2 regions of the Pseudoalteromonas sp. SWYJZ19 genome follow, and region 1 is predicted to be linked to the other one. Evidence: predicted binding sites of a transcription regulator. Region 1 holds the regulator's gene; the other holds the start of a gene.

Region 1 (7,783 bases):
AATCGCGGTCTATACGAGTAACAGGTGTATCAGGGAATTCGGTCGATAAAAACTCTTCAATTTGCTCTGTGCCTTTACCGTTAGGAAATATTTGCGTACTTCCACAGTCAGGGCATTGGTGAGGGACAGGGTACTGGTCGCCACAGTGATGACAGATCATTTGCCCAATCGCTTTATGAAATGTAGCGCTGGTACTGCATCGTTTACACTCGCTCAACCAACCGCACTCATGGCAAATAAGGGTGGGTGAGAAACCTCGGCGATTTAAAAATACCATAACCTGTTTACCGCGATTTAAGTGCTGACGCATAGTAGCAAGACTTGCATGTGCAATACCTGCTTGGTCGGGCTGACCTTTCATATCGAGTAACTTAAACTGATTGTCAGTCGCTGTTTGCGCACGCTCCGTTAAACTTAATAGCTGGTATTTGTTATTAATTGCTTTGTGAAGTGTTTCAAGCGCGGGTGTGGCGCTGCCTAATATAAGCGGGATTTTATGCTGAAAAGCTCTGTAAGCGGCTAAATCACGAGCATGGTAACGAAGGGTATCTTGTTGTTTAAATGACGAGTCGTGTTCTTCATCAACAACAATCATACCGAGTTTTAAAAATGGCAGAAAAATACTCGAACGTGTGCCAATAACTATCGCACAACTGCCTTTTTCGCAAAAACGCCATGTTTGTAAACGTTCGTTGTCGGTAAGTGCTGAGTGCCAAAGCATAATGGGTGTATCAGGAAAGCGGCGGCGAAAACGGTTTACGGTTTGTGGTGTTAGGCCGATTTCGGGCACGAGTACGAGGGCTTGCTCGCCACGTTTGAGTACTTCTTCTAGGCACTGTAAATACACTTCGGTTTTACCGCTGCCCGTTACGCCTTCTAATAAGAAGCTGCTAAAGCCAGTACTTTGATTTATAGCTGTGCAAGCAACCGCTTGTTCTTTATTAAGTACTGGTTTACTACCGACGGTTGGAGCAACACTTTGCCATTGGTTATCGTGCTCAATAGTTTGTGTTATGAGTTCTTTATCTATTAAGCTATCTATTGTTTTTTTACTAAAGCCCAGTGCTTTTAACTCAGTTAATGATGACTTACCTGATTGCGATAACTGCTTTAATAGGTTGAGCTGTGTTTTAGCTTTTAATGACGGTACTTTTGCACCTTTTTCTGTCAGGGCAACCATATTAATACTGGTTTTATCAGGCGATTCACCTTGGCGAAGTGCACCAGGTAGCGCTATATGAATAGTTTCGCCTAATGGATAGCAATAATAGCGGGCAGTAAAGCTAAGGAGTTCTAAATGCTGGGCACTTAAAATAGGGGCGTCGTCTATTACCTCTATAATATTTTTAATTTTATTTAAAGGGACGTCGGTACTGCTTTTAATACCCAAAACAACCGCTACTTTTTTTTGATTACCAAAAGGTACCAAAACTCGCATGCCAGGTAGTAAGGGAATTGATAAGCCACTGAGCTGTTCTTCTATTTTATAATCAAAGGTGCGTGGAAGCGGGACTTTAATAGCAACTTCAACAAAACTCATAACAACTCAACCCGTAAAATTAATGCTGTAATGTACTAAAAATAACGCTAAAAACCTACTAGCAATAGTGCTTGAGAAAGAGATTGTTCACTTTTTTGGCAAAAATATAAATAAATACTTGTGTGGGGGGAGGTTGTTGGATAAAATCCGCCACCAACAAATTTGTTTTAACGACGTATGGTGCCAAACTCCGGGTTTGGAGAGCGATGCGGCCTTAACTAGAGGTTCCTATGAAAGAAGGTATTCACCCTAAGTACGAAGTAATTTCTGCAACATGTTCATGTGGAAATAAATTCGAAACTAGCTCAACTCTTTGTAAAGACATTCACTTAGACGTATGTTCTGCGTGTCACCCGTTTTACACTGGTAAGCAAAAAGTTTTAGACACTGGCGGACGTGTTGATCGCTTCAACAAGCGCTTTGGTGCACTTGCCAGCAAGAAGTAATTATTGCTGTTTAGTTAAAAAAAGCACCTTAGGGTGCTTTTTTTGTGCCTAAAATTTGTTATTTATTATCTTAAACTAACCTACATAAATCTTTGAGCAATTTAACGAATTAAATTGCACTATAACGTCGTTAAAAAATTTTTATTTAGAACAACTAGATACAAAAATTTTTGCCTAGTTCTAGCGTAATTTTCTTAACGTTAAATAGACCCCATATATAAGCAGATTGGTATTATTTCGTTGATTTTAACTATCCCCTCCTTTTGCATAACTATTTCCTATTCTTATTCTGAGTATGCATAATCCTTTACAGACAAATCGATAGATATTCTCTATATTTTAAATAGTACAATTTTTAACTAGGTTGATAAAAGTATCTAACGTGGGCTTATCTGTTTTTAAAGTAGGGTAGTAGGCTGTTATTCTAAGTTTATGCTGATACTTTAAGTATACATTTTATAAGATTTTGATAGGCATAAAAGCACCTTAAAACTTACTTTTTAGGTGAATTTTTATTTATTAAATGTTGATATAATCCTGCAAAGTTACTGAAAAACCTCTTAAAATTATAGGATATAGCATATAACAGGATAGACCTGATATTGCTTGGAATTTAAAAATAATAAGGGTATCGTACCCCAAGACTCCATCTCTCACTTTAACTTAAATTGCAGGATACCATCGCGTTATGTCTGACTTTCGTGAACAAGCACTACATTACCACTCACATCCCGTACCAGGTAAAATTAGCATTGAGCTTACAAAACCAGCTGAAACGGCTCATGATCTTGCACTTGCGTATAGCCCAGGTGTTGCCGAACCTGTACGTGAAATAGCTGCAGATCCTGCAAATGCTTATAAATATACGGGTAAAGGTAACATGGTTGCGGTTATTACTAATGGTACTGCAATTCTAGGCCTTGGTAATTTAGGTCCTTTAGCGTCTAAGCCTGTAATGGAAGGTAAAGCGCTATTGTTTAAACGTTTTGCAGGGCTTGATTCTATCGATATTGAAGTTAAGCACAAAACAACAGAAGACTTTATTAATACGGTTGCCAATATTGCCGACACATTCGGTGGTATTAACCTTGAAGATATTAAAGCACCAGAGTGTTTTGAAATTGAAAAAGCATTAATAGAGCGTTGTAGCATTCCTGTTTTTCATGATGATCAACACGGTACTGCCATTGTAACGGCTGCTGGTATGTTAAATGCGCTGGAAGTACAAGGTAAGTCAATTGAAGATGCAATTATTGTATGTTTAGGTGCAGGCGCTGCCGCTGTTGCGTGTATGGAGCTGTTAATTAAGTGTGGTGCACTGCGTGAACACATTTATATGCTTGACCGCAAAGGTGTTATTCATACCCGCCGCGATGACTTAAATGAATATAAACAGCTTTTTGCTAACAATACCGATAAGCGTACATTGCAAGATGTAATTGCAGATGCTGATGTGTTTGTGGGTGTTTCTGGTCCTAACTTATTAGCGGCTGAAGATTTAAAGCTAATGGCTGCAAAACCAGTTGTGTTTGCATGTTCAAACCCAGATCCTGAGATTGATCCTGCACTTGCGCACGGCGCACGCAACGATTTAATCATGGCAACAGGGCGCTCTGATTACCCTAACCAAGTTAATAATGTTTTATGTTTCCCGTTTATTTTCCGTGGTGCACTTGATGTACGTGCAAGTGCTATTAACGATGAAATGAAAATTGCTGCAGTAGATGCTATTCGAAGTATTGCCAAAGAGCCAGTACCTGCAGAAGTTTTAAAAGCCGCTGGAGTAGATAAACTAGAATTTGGTGCGCAGTATATTATTCCAAAACCAATGGATCCACGTTTACTGCCGCGTATAGCAAGAGCTGTTGCACTTGCTGCAATTGAGTCAGGTGTTGCACAAATTGAGCTACCTGAAAACTATATGCAGTAAATCTATACAGTAGAGCTATGCAATAAAATTTAGACATAAAAAAACCTCAGTAATTACTGAGGTTTTTTTGTCTTTGTAATATTTATTCTTCGTTTAAAACGGGTACTTCTAGACCCATTTCTTGCATTATTTTTTTAACTTCTTCTGGTACTTTTTCGGCGTTATCTTTACGTAAGTCATCGTCATTTGGTAAAGGTTGGCCAGTAAAAGCATGCAAAAATGCCTCACATAGCAATTCACTATTTGTAGCATGGCGAAGGTTATTGATTTGACGACGTGTACGTTCGTCAGTTAATACCTTTAATACATTTAGCGGGATCGAAACGGTGATCTTTTTAACTTGCTCTGATTTTTTACCGTGTTCTGCGTATGGGTGAATATACTCACCATTCCATTTAGCCATAAGATGTATCGTTGCCTCAGATTATTAATTTCTCACACGGTATAAAAAGCGTGTAAATATGCGTGAAATTCTATCGATTTAAAAAAGATAGTCAAATAATAGATACCGATCTATCTTAATAAGCCTATTGTAGGTGTAAAGATAAGCACACTTTTGTGAGCTAAAATGTGTTATTCGCAGAAGCCCCTTCTACTTTTAGCCATCTAGAGCTTTAAAATACTTTGACTTATCAAAACGGATAACTTACTCTTTTAGACGTCTAAACATCCAAATTAATCAGGTGACGAATATGAGCGAAAAAAACAAAGCGACCATTGCTGTACGTAACGGCGTTGATGCTGATAAACATCATGGTGCGGTGGTACCGCCAATTTATTTATCGACTACTTATTCGTTTGCCGACTTTGATACTAAGCGTGAGTATGATTATGGTCGTAGCGGTAATCCTAATCGTGATATTTTAGCTGAGACGCTTGCTAAGCTTGAAGGTGGCGCTCGTGGCATAATTACAGCTACAGGCATGGCTGCCGTGCATTTAGCTACTCAGCTACTTAATAGTGACGATACGTTAGTAATTCCACATGATTGTTATGGTGGCAGCTATCGTTTATTTACATCTTTACAAAAACGCGGACTACTAAAGCTCGAAATATTAGATTTAACAAAAGAAGAAAGCCTTCAACAAATTTTAGTAATTAAACCTAAGCTTATTTGGATAGAAACCCCAAGTAACCCAGTACTTCGTTTAACAGATATTAAAGCGGTGACCGATGTTGCAAAGCAATGCGGTGCATTGGTGGCTGCAGATAACACGTTTTTGTCGCCTGCTTTACAAAATCCTCTTAAGTTTGGTGTAGATATTGTGGTGCATTCAACCACTAAATACATTAACGGACACTCAGATGTAGTAGGCGGCGCTGTTATTGCCGCAACACAAGAGTTAGGCGATGAGCTTGCTTGGTGGGCTAATAACATTGGTATTACGGGTGCGCCTTTTGATAGCTATTTAACGCTTCGTGGTTTACGTACTTTAAATGTGCGCCTAAGGCAGCATCAAGAAAATGCACTGGCAATAGCTAAGTATCTTGAAAGCTCTGAATATGTAAGCCAAGTTTACTACCCAGGTCTTGAGTCACATCCTCAACATGAGCTGGCTAAAGCACAGCAACTTGGTTTTGGTGGCATGGTGAGTTTTGATATTAAAGGCGATATAAACGACGCTGCGGCATTTTTAACTAGCCTTAAAACGTTTAGTTTAGCTGAGTCACTAGGTGGCGTAGAGAGCTTAATTTGTCACCCTGCAACTATGACGCACGCAGGTATGGAGGCAACAGCACGTTTAGAAGCGGGTGTGGGCGATACGCTTATTCGTATTTCGGTAGGTATTGAAGATATACACGATTTAGTCGCTGATTTTGAACGAGTGTTTGAACTTGTAAAACCAGGGCAAAATAAAAATGTTGGCCGTGTAGGCAAAGGAGCAGGCACTCCTGGTGGTAACGTTAAATTAAGTGCAGCCCGTCCGGCGCTTTGGTAAGTAATACCAATCCGCAATAATACCTAATCAATTTGAGGGATTAAACCGCACGCTAACTTCGTTAAAAATTTCTCATATAGAACAACTAAACAACGAAATTTTTGCCTTGTTATCGACACGGTTTTCTTATCCTCAAAATAGACAACTTAATTAAGCGAATTGGTATAAATATGGTCAATTGTGTACATAAATTTGGTGGTTCAAGCTTAAGCTCAAGTGAGCGCTATCAAAGCGTAGCTAAAATAATTATTGGGCATACTCAGACGGGCGACTGTGTTGTGGTATCGGCTGCGGGTAAGACAACCGATACGCTAGTATTACTTTGGCAAAGCTATCAAAAACAAGATACTCAAGCAGTCGCTGATATTTTACTGCAGTTAAATAACCATCAAAGTGATTTAATAGAGCAGCTATTAGAAGCCGATTTAAAACGAAGTGCACTTAAAACACTAAGTATCGAACTTAGCTATATTGCAGAACTTGCTCAAGCTGAGCAGCTAAAAGAGGCTGCATTGCTTGCACATGGCGAACTGTGGTCAGCACGTTTACTCGCTACTTATTTACAGCAGCTAAATATTGAGGCATGCGCTCAAGATGCACGTACTCTTTTTACCTTAAATGATGGCGAATTAATGCATGCGCAAAATGCGCAGCAATGTGGGCAGTTAATTTTGCCTAATAAAATAAATGTTGTTACTGGGTTTATTGCCGCAGATATCAAAGGCGAGACAGTAACGCTTGGCCGAAATGGCAGTGACTACAGTGCAACACTACTTGCAAATTATTGCCATGCTAAGCAAGTATGTATTTGGACTGATACACAGGGGGTGTATAGCACTGATCCTCGCAAGGTACAAAAAGCGATTAAGTACGGCAAAATTTGCCGTGGACAGGCTAATTTATTAGCTCGTTTGGGTAACCCTGTATTACATGCAAAAACACTATCGCCACTTAAAAACACAGATATTAAGCTAGCTGTTCGCAGTAGTTTTGACGTACAAGCAAGTCCAACAGATATAGTAAAAGAAGGTTCAGCGAAGAAAAAGCGCTTTATAACCACGTTGCAAAATGTTGACCTATTAATGGTTGAAGGGTTAAGTGAAGGTGAGGTTGCAAGTGTTAGTCAGCTTATTCAGCATAGCCTTCATCACTTTAACCATAATGGTGAAGTGTATTTAGTAGTACCGGCTGCACAAACATATCAAGTTATTAATTACTTTGCGGGTAGGGCAAATATTAGCGAGTCAAATTTAAACGGTTGTGCAATTGTAGCGCTTGAGCAAGACGTTAATACATTAAGCTTACAAGCATTAGATTTATTAAAACTCCACAGCATAAAACCTCGTTTTGTCCATCAAGATACTGGCTATGCTTTATTGCTTACCGATCAATTTATAGATAGTGATATACAAAGTGACTTACACGATAAGCTAATTAATAAAGGCCAAGAAATCGCAATTATAGTTGCGGGGCTTGGTAACGTTGGCGACGTTTTCATTAAACAGTTATCGGCACAATTTGAGCGTTTATCGGATGACTTTAGTATTAAATTAGTCGGTCTAATTCGCTCTAAAAAAATGCTGTTTAATGCAAGTGGTATTAATACACAGCAATGGAAAACTCAATGGCAGCATGAGGCAAATAGCTATCAATCTGCAGATTTACTGAATGCTATAAATGAGCTCGATTACGAGCATAAAATTGTAATTGATATTACCGCAAGTGAACAATTTAGCTTGTTATATCCAGACTTTGTAGATAGAAACTGTCATTTAATTAGTGCTAATAAATACGCTGGAACAGCACCTACTACTTGGTATAAAGCACTTCGTAGTAATATTAAAGAACGTAATTTACATTGGCGATATAACACCAGTGTAGGCGCTGGCTTACCTATTAACTTTGCTTTGGCTGATTTGCAAAATAG
Region 2 (7,783 bases), on a different contig from region 1:
AAGCAAATTAAACAAGCAATAGCCGATGCTGATGCAGCAACTCGGTTAGATATTTTTGCTTCACTGAACCGTTTTACTGCCAGTATGCAAAAACGTCAGCGAGAGTCTGGTCGCTCATTTGTATCACGTACTCGTTTAACGCCTTCTAAATACGACAATCAACCAACAGTTGTATTTAGGGTGGTACTAGCTAACCCGCTTACTTCAGGTGCTATTTTAAAAGAGATATTAGCTGAGCAAAAAGAGTTGGCAGCAACAGATCCGGTATTCAAAAAATACTTAAGAAAGTATATGTAATCTAAATACAAAAAAGGGTCACTTAATGAAGTGACCCTTTTTGATATTAGAATAGCTGATTAAATTACTAATGCAGAATACGTGCTCTAATTGTACCCTCAACAGCGCTTAGTTCTTTAAGTGCTACTTCAGATTGATCTGTATCTACATCAATAACTACATAACCAATAGATGCGTCTGTTTGTAGGTATTGCGCAGCAATGTTAATACCGTGCTGTGCAAACGCTTGGTTAATTTGCGTTAGTACACCAGGGCGGTTGTGGTGCACGTGTAATAAACGGCTACGATTAGCAAGCTCTGGTAGTGATACCTCAGGAAAGTTAACAGCTGTAATAGTTGAGCCATTATCTGAGTATTTAGCCAGTTTACCCGCTACTTCAATACCAATGTTTTCTTGCGCTTCTTGTGTAGAACCACCAATGTGCGGCGTTAAAATAACATTGTCGAATTGGCGCAGTGGCGATACAAATTCTTCATCGTTAGATTTTGGCTCAGTAGGGAACACATCGATTGCTGCACCACTTAGTTTTTTCTCTGTTAGTGCTTCTGCAAGTGCATCAATATCAACAACAGTTCCGCGTGAAGCGTTGATCAAAATAGATCCCTGCTTCATAACAGCAAGTTCTGCACTACCAATAAGATTTTTAGTTTGCGGTGTTTCTGGTACGTGTAAACTAATAATATCAGAGCGTTGTAACAGCTGAGTTAGGTTGTGAACTTGTTTTGCATTACCGAGTGATAATTTATCTTCGATATCGTAAAACTCCACATTCATACCGATGTTTTCAGCCATAATACCTAGCTGAGTACCAATGTGACCGTAGCCAATAATACCTAAAGTTTTACCACGTGCTTCAAACGAACCATTTGCTGTTTTTAACCAGCCACCACGATGAGCCGCTGCATTACGCTCTGGAATACCGCGTAATAAAAGTAGGATTTCACCAAGTACAAGTTCAGCAACTGAACGAGTATTAGAAAATGGTGCGTTAAATACAGCAATACCGCGTTCGCGTGCTGCATCTAAATCAACTTGGTTTGTACCAATACAAAAACACCCAACAGCAACTAGCTTGTCAGCTGAGTCTAATACGGCTTGGTTAATATGAGTACGAGAACGAAGTCCTACAAAGTGAACATCTTTAATGCGCTCTTTTAATTCGTCCTCAGGTAAGGATGTTTTAACGTAGTCGATATTGCTGTAACCGTTACGTTTTAGCGTTTCAACAGCGCTTTGGTGAACACCTTCAAGCAAGAGAATTTTAATTTTGTCTTTTGCTAACGATACCTTACTCATAACCTCATCCTATTTAATTTGTGGCCCATTTTTAGTACCGATAATCACTTTATCAGCACCACGCATTGCAAATAGGCCGTTGGTAACTACGCCAACAATTGAATTTATTTGTGCTTCAAGTTGTTTAGCATTGGTAATTTTTAAGTTAAATACATCTAATATAACGTTACCGTTATCGGTAACTACGCCTTGGCGATAAACGGGGTCACCACCAAGCTTTAATAATTCTCGTGCAACGTAGCTGCGAGCCATTGGAATAACTTCTACCGGAAGCGGGAAGTCGCCTAATGTTTTTACTAATTTGGTGTCATCTACAATGCACACAAATTGTTTAGCTACAGCGGCTACTATTTTTTCGCGAGTGAGGGCTGCACCGCCACCTTTAATCATTTCGTTTTGGGCGTTTATTTCGTCAGCGCCGTCAACGTATACATCTAAAGCAGCAACGTTATTAAGCTCAAATACTTCAATACCTAACGCTTGTAAGCGCGCGGTTGAGGCTTCTGAGCTTGATACAGCGCCTACAATAGTGTCCTTTACTGAGCCAAGGGCATCAATAAAGTGATTAACAGTAGAGCCTGTACCCACACCTACAATAGTGTTTTCTTTTACAAACTCGAGTGCTGCCCAAGCAGCTGCTTTTTTTAATTCGTCTTGTGTCATTGCTTTGTGCTCATGTATGTCAGAAATATGCGGTTAGTAACTAAATTTAAATGTTACCAACAGTATGTTTTATCTGGGGTGATAATGGTTTTAAGTGGTACATCCCACGACTCGATTGGTAGAGCCTCAACTTTTTGGCATTCATGTGCAAGGCCAATTAGTTGTGGTTTTTGCCAATTTTGTTCGTGTAAACGTGCCAATGTCCGGTCGTAAAACCCACCTCCCATTCCTAGGCGATTACCTTGTTTGTCAAATGCAACTAATGGCATAAGGAGGTAATCAAGCACTGGTAATGGGCATATTTGAGAGCAGTTCAGCTTAGGCTCCAAGATACCATAGCGATTTGCTCTCATGGGTGAGTTTTTCTCATAGCGCTGAAATAGTAAATTAGCGCCATTGAATGGGTGTATTATAGGTAGGCAAACAGTATGGTTTAAACTCCGTAATTCTTTAATTAACAATGAGGTGTCGAGTTCTCCATCGTTACTTAAGTAAATGGCAATATGCTTTGAATTCGTTGTTTTTTCGCTTTTTAAATGTTGAATAAAATTCATTTTTAGCGATTGCGCAGCAATTATTTGCTGATTATTTGACAAGTTTTTACGGGTATTACGAATTTCTGCTCTTATTTTTGCGCGTTTATTACTCATTAAATTAATTAGCCATTCTTAAAAAGAGAATAAATCGGGAAAAATTAAAAAAACAGCCAGTACGACTAGCAAAATTGTGGCAGTTGCAATCAATGAATATAAAAGTAAGTTACTGCGTTTTTTAGGAGGCGCTAAATCATCATCTAGCATTAGATCGTCACCTTGCCATTCGTCAATACTTTCGTCTGGTGCTTTTAATTGAGCTTCAGGAAGTCGTTGCTCTAACTCGTCTAGCTTTTCTTCAAGGCGAATTAAGCTGCTAGTGATGTAATCGAGTGCATCAAAAATACGTTCGTCACGTTGGTTGTTATTTGCAGCAGGGTTTGAGCCATTTTGAATGATGTTTGAAACAGCTTGAAGCTTACTTTTAATGCCTAAGCCTGCTAGTAACTTAGCCTGTTTTAACGCTTTGTCTTTATCGCTTGGTGCAAACAGTGGCTTACCTTTAAAAAAAAGAGCTACTTTTTCATCTGATGTTTTTAATTTTGCAGCTAAATTTGTACATGCTATTTTTATGTCAACGTTATCGGCAAGTCCTGCAAATATAACGCGAAAGTTATCGGCCATTTAACTGTCCCTAAAGCTTTTATAATGAAATGAGTATATACCTAAAGTACAAAAGAATTCGAGGTCGATTTAATAGTTATTTTGTAGACGCGCTACAAACAATATAGCGAATAAGTTTTAGATGCAAAAACGGCCCTTAAAAGGGCCGTTTTTAATTTACTACAACAATTTTGGCTTAAAGGCCAGCAGCTGCGCGAAGTGCGTCTGCTTTATCTGTACGTTCCCATGGGAATTCGTCACGACCAAAGTGGCCGTAAGCCGCTGTAGGAAGGTAGATAGGGCGCTCTAAATCAAGCATTTGAATTAAGCCGTAAGGGCGCAGGTCAAAATGTTCACGAATAAGCTCGATTAAACGGCTTTCTTCTAGCTTGCTTGTACCAAACGTTTCAACGCTGATAGAAGTAGGCTCTGCAACACCAATTGCGTAAGAAACTTGCAGCTCACACTTGTCAGCAAGACCAGCAGCAACAATGTTTTTAGCAACGTAACGTGCAGCGTATGCTGCTGAACGGTCAACTTTTGATGGATCTTTACCAGAGAATGCACCACCACCGTGACGAGCCATACCACCGTATGTATCTACAATGATTTTACGACCAGTTAAACCACAATCGCCCATTGGTCCGCCAATTACAAAGCGACCTGTTGGGTTAATGAAAAACTTAGTTGCACTTGTAATAAGTTCTGCAGGAAGTACCGGCTTGATGATTGTTTCCATCACCGCTTCTACTAAATCTTTTTGTGAAATATCTTCGCTGTGCTGAGTAGAAAGTACTACAGCATCAATACCTACTGGTTTGCCATTTTCGTATGCAAAAGTAACTTGAGATTTTGCATCTGGGCGTAACCAGTTAAGCTCGCCGCTTTTACGAACCTCAGCTTGGCGCTGAACTAAACGGTGTGAGTAAGTAATTGGAGCAGGCATTAGTACTTCTGTCTCGTTACATGCGTAACCAAACATTAAGCCTTGGTCGCCAGCGCCTTGTTCTTCTGGGCTAGTACGGTCAACACCTTGGTTAATGTCAGGAGACTGTTTACCAATAGTGTTTAAAATTGCACATGAATCGGCATCAAAGCCCATGTCAGAATTTGTGTAGCCAATGTCACGAATTGTTTTACGTGTAATTTCTTCGATATCAACCCATGCGCTAGTAGTGATTTCACCACCAACCATAACCATACCGGTTTTTACGTAAGTTTCGCATGCAACACGGGCATGAGAGTCTTGCTCTAGGATAGCATCAAGTACCGCATCAGAGATTTGATCGGCGATTTTATCCGGATGACCTTCAGAAACTGATTCAGAAGTAAATAAATGTTTTGCCATTGTAATTCTGCTCACAAATATTGCGCTTCACAAACGTCGGTATTAGCGCTAAAAAATTAAGGGGCGTATTTTATCGAAAACAAAACACCTTGCATAGTGTTTTTACGCCTAGACGTCTAAATAAAATTACTAATAACTTTTTGGTCTTAAAAAATATTCATAATGCTCCCTTTTATAGGGTTTTTAATTGCACACCGCCCCCACAATAAGTAAGAATGGTCGGTATAAACAAACCCAAGTTACTTGGGTGCATAAACAAACACATAAATACCCGCGCAAATACACATAAAGGTAGGAGAATTCATGCCATCTCGCAAAGAACTTGCAAATGCTATTCGCGTCTTGTCAATGGACGCAGTACAAAAGGCCAAATCTGGTCACCCTGGAGCCCCTATGGGCATGGCTGATATCGCAGAAGTATTATGGCGCGATTATCTAAAACATAACCCAACGAATCCAGAGTGGGCTGACCGTGACAGATTTATTCTTTCAAACGGCCACGGTTCAATGCTTATATATTCTCTATTGCACCTAAGTGGTTACGACTTACCGCTAGACGAAATTAAAAACTTCCGTCAAATGCATTCTAAAACACCAGGTCACCCTGAGTATGGCTATGCACCAGGAATCGAAACTACTACGGGTCCATTAGGTCAAGGGATCACAAATGCAGTAGGTATGGCAATTGCTGAAAAAGCACTTGCTGCACAGTTTAACCGTGAAGGTCACGATATTGTTGATCACTTTACCTATGCATTTATGGGCGACGGTTGCCTAATGGAAGGTATTTCACATGAAGCAGGTTCACTTGCTGGCACATTAGGCCTTGGTAAACTTGTTGCGTTTTGGGATGACAACGGCATTTCAATCGATGGTGAAGTAGAAGGTTGGTTTACCGATGATACACCAGCGCGCTTTAAAGCATACGGCTGGCATGTAATTAGTGGTGTTGATGGCCACGACAGCGATGCTGTAAGTGCTGCAATTGCAGAGGCTAAGAGCGTTACCGACAAGCCATCACTAATTTGTTGTAAAACAATTATTGGTTACGGCTCACCTAATAAATCAGGTAGCCACGATTGTCATGGTGCTCCACTGGGTGATGACGAAATTAAAGCGTCTCGCGAATTTTTAGGTTGGACTGGCGATGCGTTCGAAATTCCTGATGATATTTACGCACAATGGGATAGCAAAGAAAAAGGCCAACAGCTTGAATCAAGCTGGGACGAAAAATTTGCAGCATACGCAAAAGCATACCCAGAGCTAGCGTCAGAATACAAGCGTCGTATTAACAACGAACTTCCTGGCGATTGGGCTGAAAAATCTCAAGCGTATATTGAGCAATTACAAGCAAACCCAGCAAACCCAGCGTCTCGTAAAGCATCGCAAAATGCATTAAATGCGTTCGGTCCGTTATTACCAGAATTTATGGGTGGCTCAGCCGATTTAGCTGGCTCAAACTTAACAATTTGGGATGGCTCTAAAGGTTTAACACGCGATGATGCAAGCGGTAACTACATTTACTACGGTGTGCGTGAGTTTGGTATGTCGGCCATCATGAATGGTATTGCCCTTCATAAAGGCTTTATTCCTTACGGTGCTACGTTTTTAATGTTTGTTGAATACGCAAAAAATGCTGTACGTATGGCTGCATTAATGAAGCAACCAAGCATTTTTGTATACACGCACGATTCTATTGGTTTAGGTGAAGATGGTCCAACTCACCAACCAGTAGAGCAAATTGCAAGCATGCGTTTAACGCCTAACTTATACAACTGGCGGCCGTGTGACCAAGTTGAGTCGGCAATTGCATGGCAACAAGCTATTGAGCGTAAAGATGGTCCTACATCATTAATCTTTACTCGTCAAGGTCTTGAGCAACAAGCACGTGACGCACAGCAATTAGCAGATGTTAAAAAGGGGGGTTACATCCTTAGCTGTGACGGCAATCCAGAGATTATCTTTATTGCGACGGGCTCTGAAGTGCAACTAGCACAAGATTCAGCAAGCGAACTACGCAGCCAAGGTAAAAAGGTACGTGTTGTATCTATGCCATGTACTGATGCCTTTGAAGATCAAAGCGCAGCATACAAAGAAAGCGTATTACCGGCATCTGTTTCACGTCGCGTAGCAGTAGAAGCAGGTATTGCTGACTACTGGTACAAGTACGTAGGCCTAAACGGCGCAGTAGTAGGTATGACTACCTTTGGTGAGTCAGCACCTGCAGGCGAGCTGTTTGAGCACTTTGGTTTTACAGTGGCAAACATTGTAAGCAAAGCAAACGAGCTTTTTTAATAGTATTTGATTAAATAAAGTAAGTAATTGAAAAGCCCGCACTGTGAAAAACAGCGCGGGCTTTTTTGTTTGAATAACTGTAAAAGCGTTGCTTTAAAACGCCAGCAAGCTGGGCGTCTACAGGGAGTTTAATACCAATCTGCTTATATATGGGGTCTATTAAACGTTAAGAAAATTACGCTAGAACTAGGCAAAAGTTTTTATATCTAGTTGTTCTAAATAAAAAACTTTTAACGACGTTATAGTGCAATTTAATTCGTTAAATTGATCAAAGATTTATGCAGGTTGGTATAATTTTGAGTGGTAGGCGAAGAGTTTGCTCACGTGGGAAGGCAGCTTCTAATTTATTTAATATTACCCAAAGGGCTGCTTTGAATACTTTAAGTGAGTAACTTTCAATACGCTTCTCTTGCAAGCTATTTACCTATCAGGCAAGGTAGTGCGATAAAATTTATAAATAAAAATCTTAAATTAATAGCAGGAGCTAAAAATGCCAAAGTTCGATAACGTAAGTGTAGTAAAAAAAGCCAATGTATATTTTGACGGAAAAGTATCAAGCCGTACCGTTATTTTAGGTGATGGCGAAGCGAAAACGTTAGGCTTTATGCAACCAGGTGAGTTTGTTTTTGATACAAACCAAAAAGAATGCATGGAGCTTTTAGCTGGCCAATGGGATATTTTATTACC

The links. The regulator MetJ, encoded in region 1, represses methionine synthesis genes. The targets are predictions, from matches to a motif close to TAGACGTCTAGACGTCTA.
Region 2: the regulator MetJ is predicted to act here: its motif matches at 4,903-4,920, upstream of metK (methionine adenosyltransferase).

What each region holds. Positions count from the first base shown of each region.
Region 1 is NZ_JADYXI010000018.1:70,381-78,163, forward strand. Features, by position in the region: gene priA (primosomal protein N') at 1-1,540, opposite strand, end outside; gene rpmE (50S ribosomal protein L31) at 1,771-1,986, shown strand; gene I6F45_RS16320 (malic enzyme-like NAD(P)-binding protein) at 2,675-3,916, shown strand; gene metJ (met regulon transcriptional regulator MetJ) at 3,999-4,319, opposite strand; gene metB (cystathionine gamma-synthase) at 4,609-5,856, shown strand; gene metL (bifunctional aspartate kinase/homoserine dehydrogenase II) at 6,027-7,783, shown strand, end outside.
Region 2 is NZ_JADYXI010000013.1:106,712-114,494, reverse strand. Features, by position in the region: gene panP (pyridoxal-dependent aspartate 1-decarboxylase PanP) at 1-297, shown strand, start outside; gene serA (phosphoglycerate dehydrogenase) at 365-1,594, opposite strand; gene rpiA (ribose-5-phosphate isomerase RpiA) at 1,604-2,257, opposite strand; gene I6F45_RS13855 (5-formyltetrahydrofolate cyclo-ligase) at 2,311-2,907, opposite strand; gene I6F45_RS13850 (hypothetical protein) at 2,926-3,474, opposite strand; gene metK (methionine adenosyltransferase) at 3,650-4,801, opposite strand; gene tkt (transketolase) at 5,105-7,096, shown strand; gene ppnP (pyrimidine/purine nucleoside phosphorylase) at 7,587-7,783, shown strand, end outside.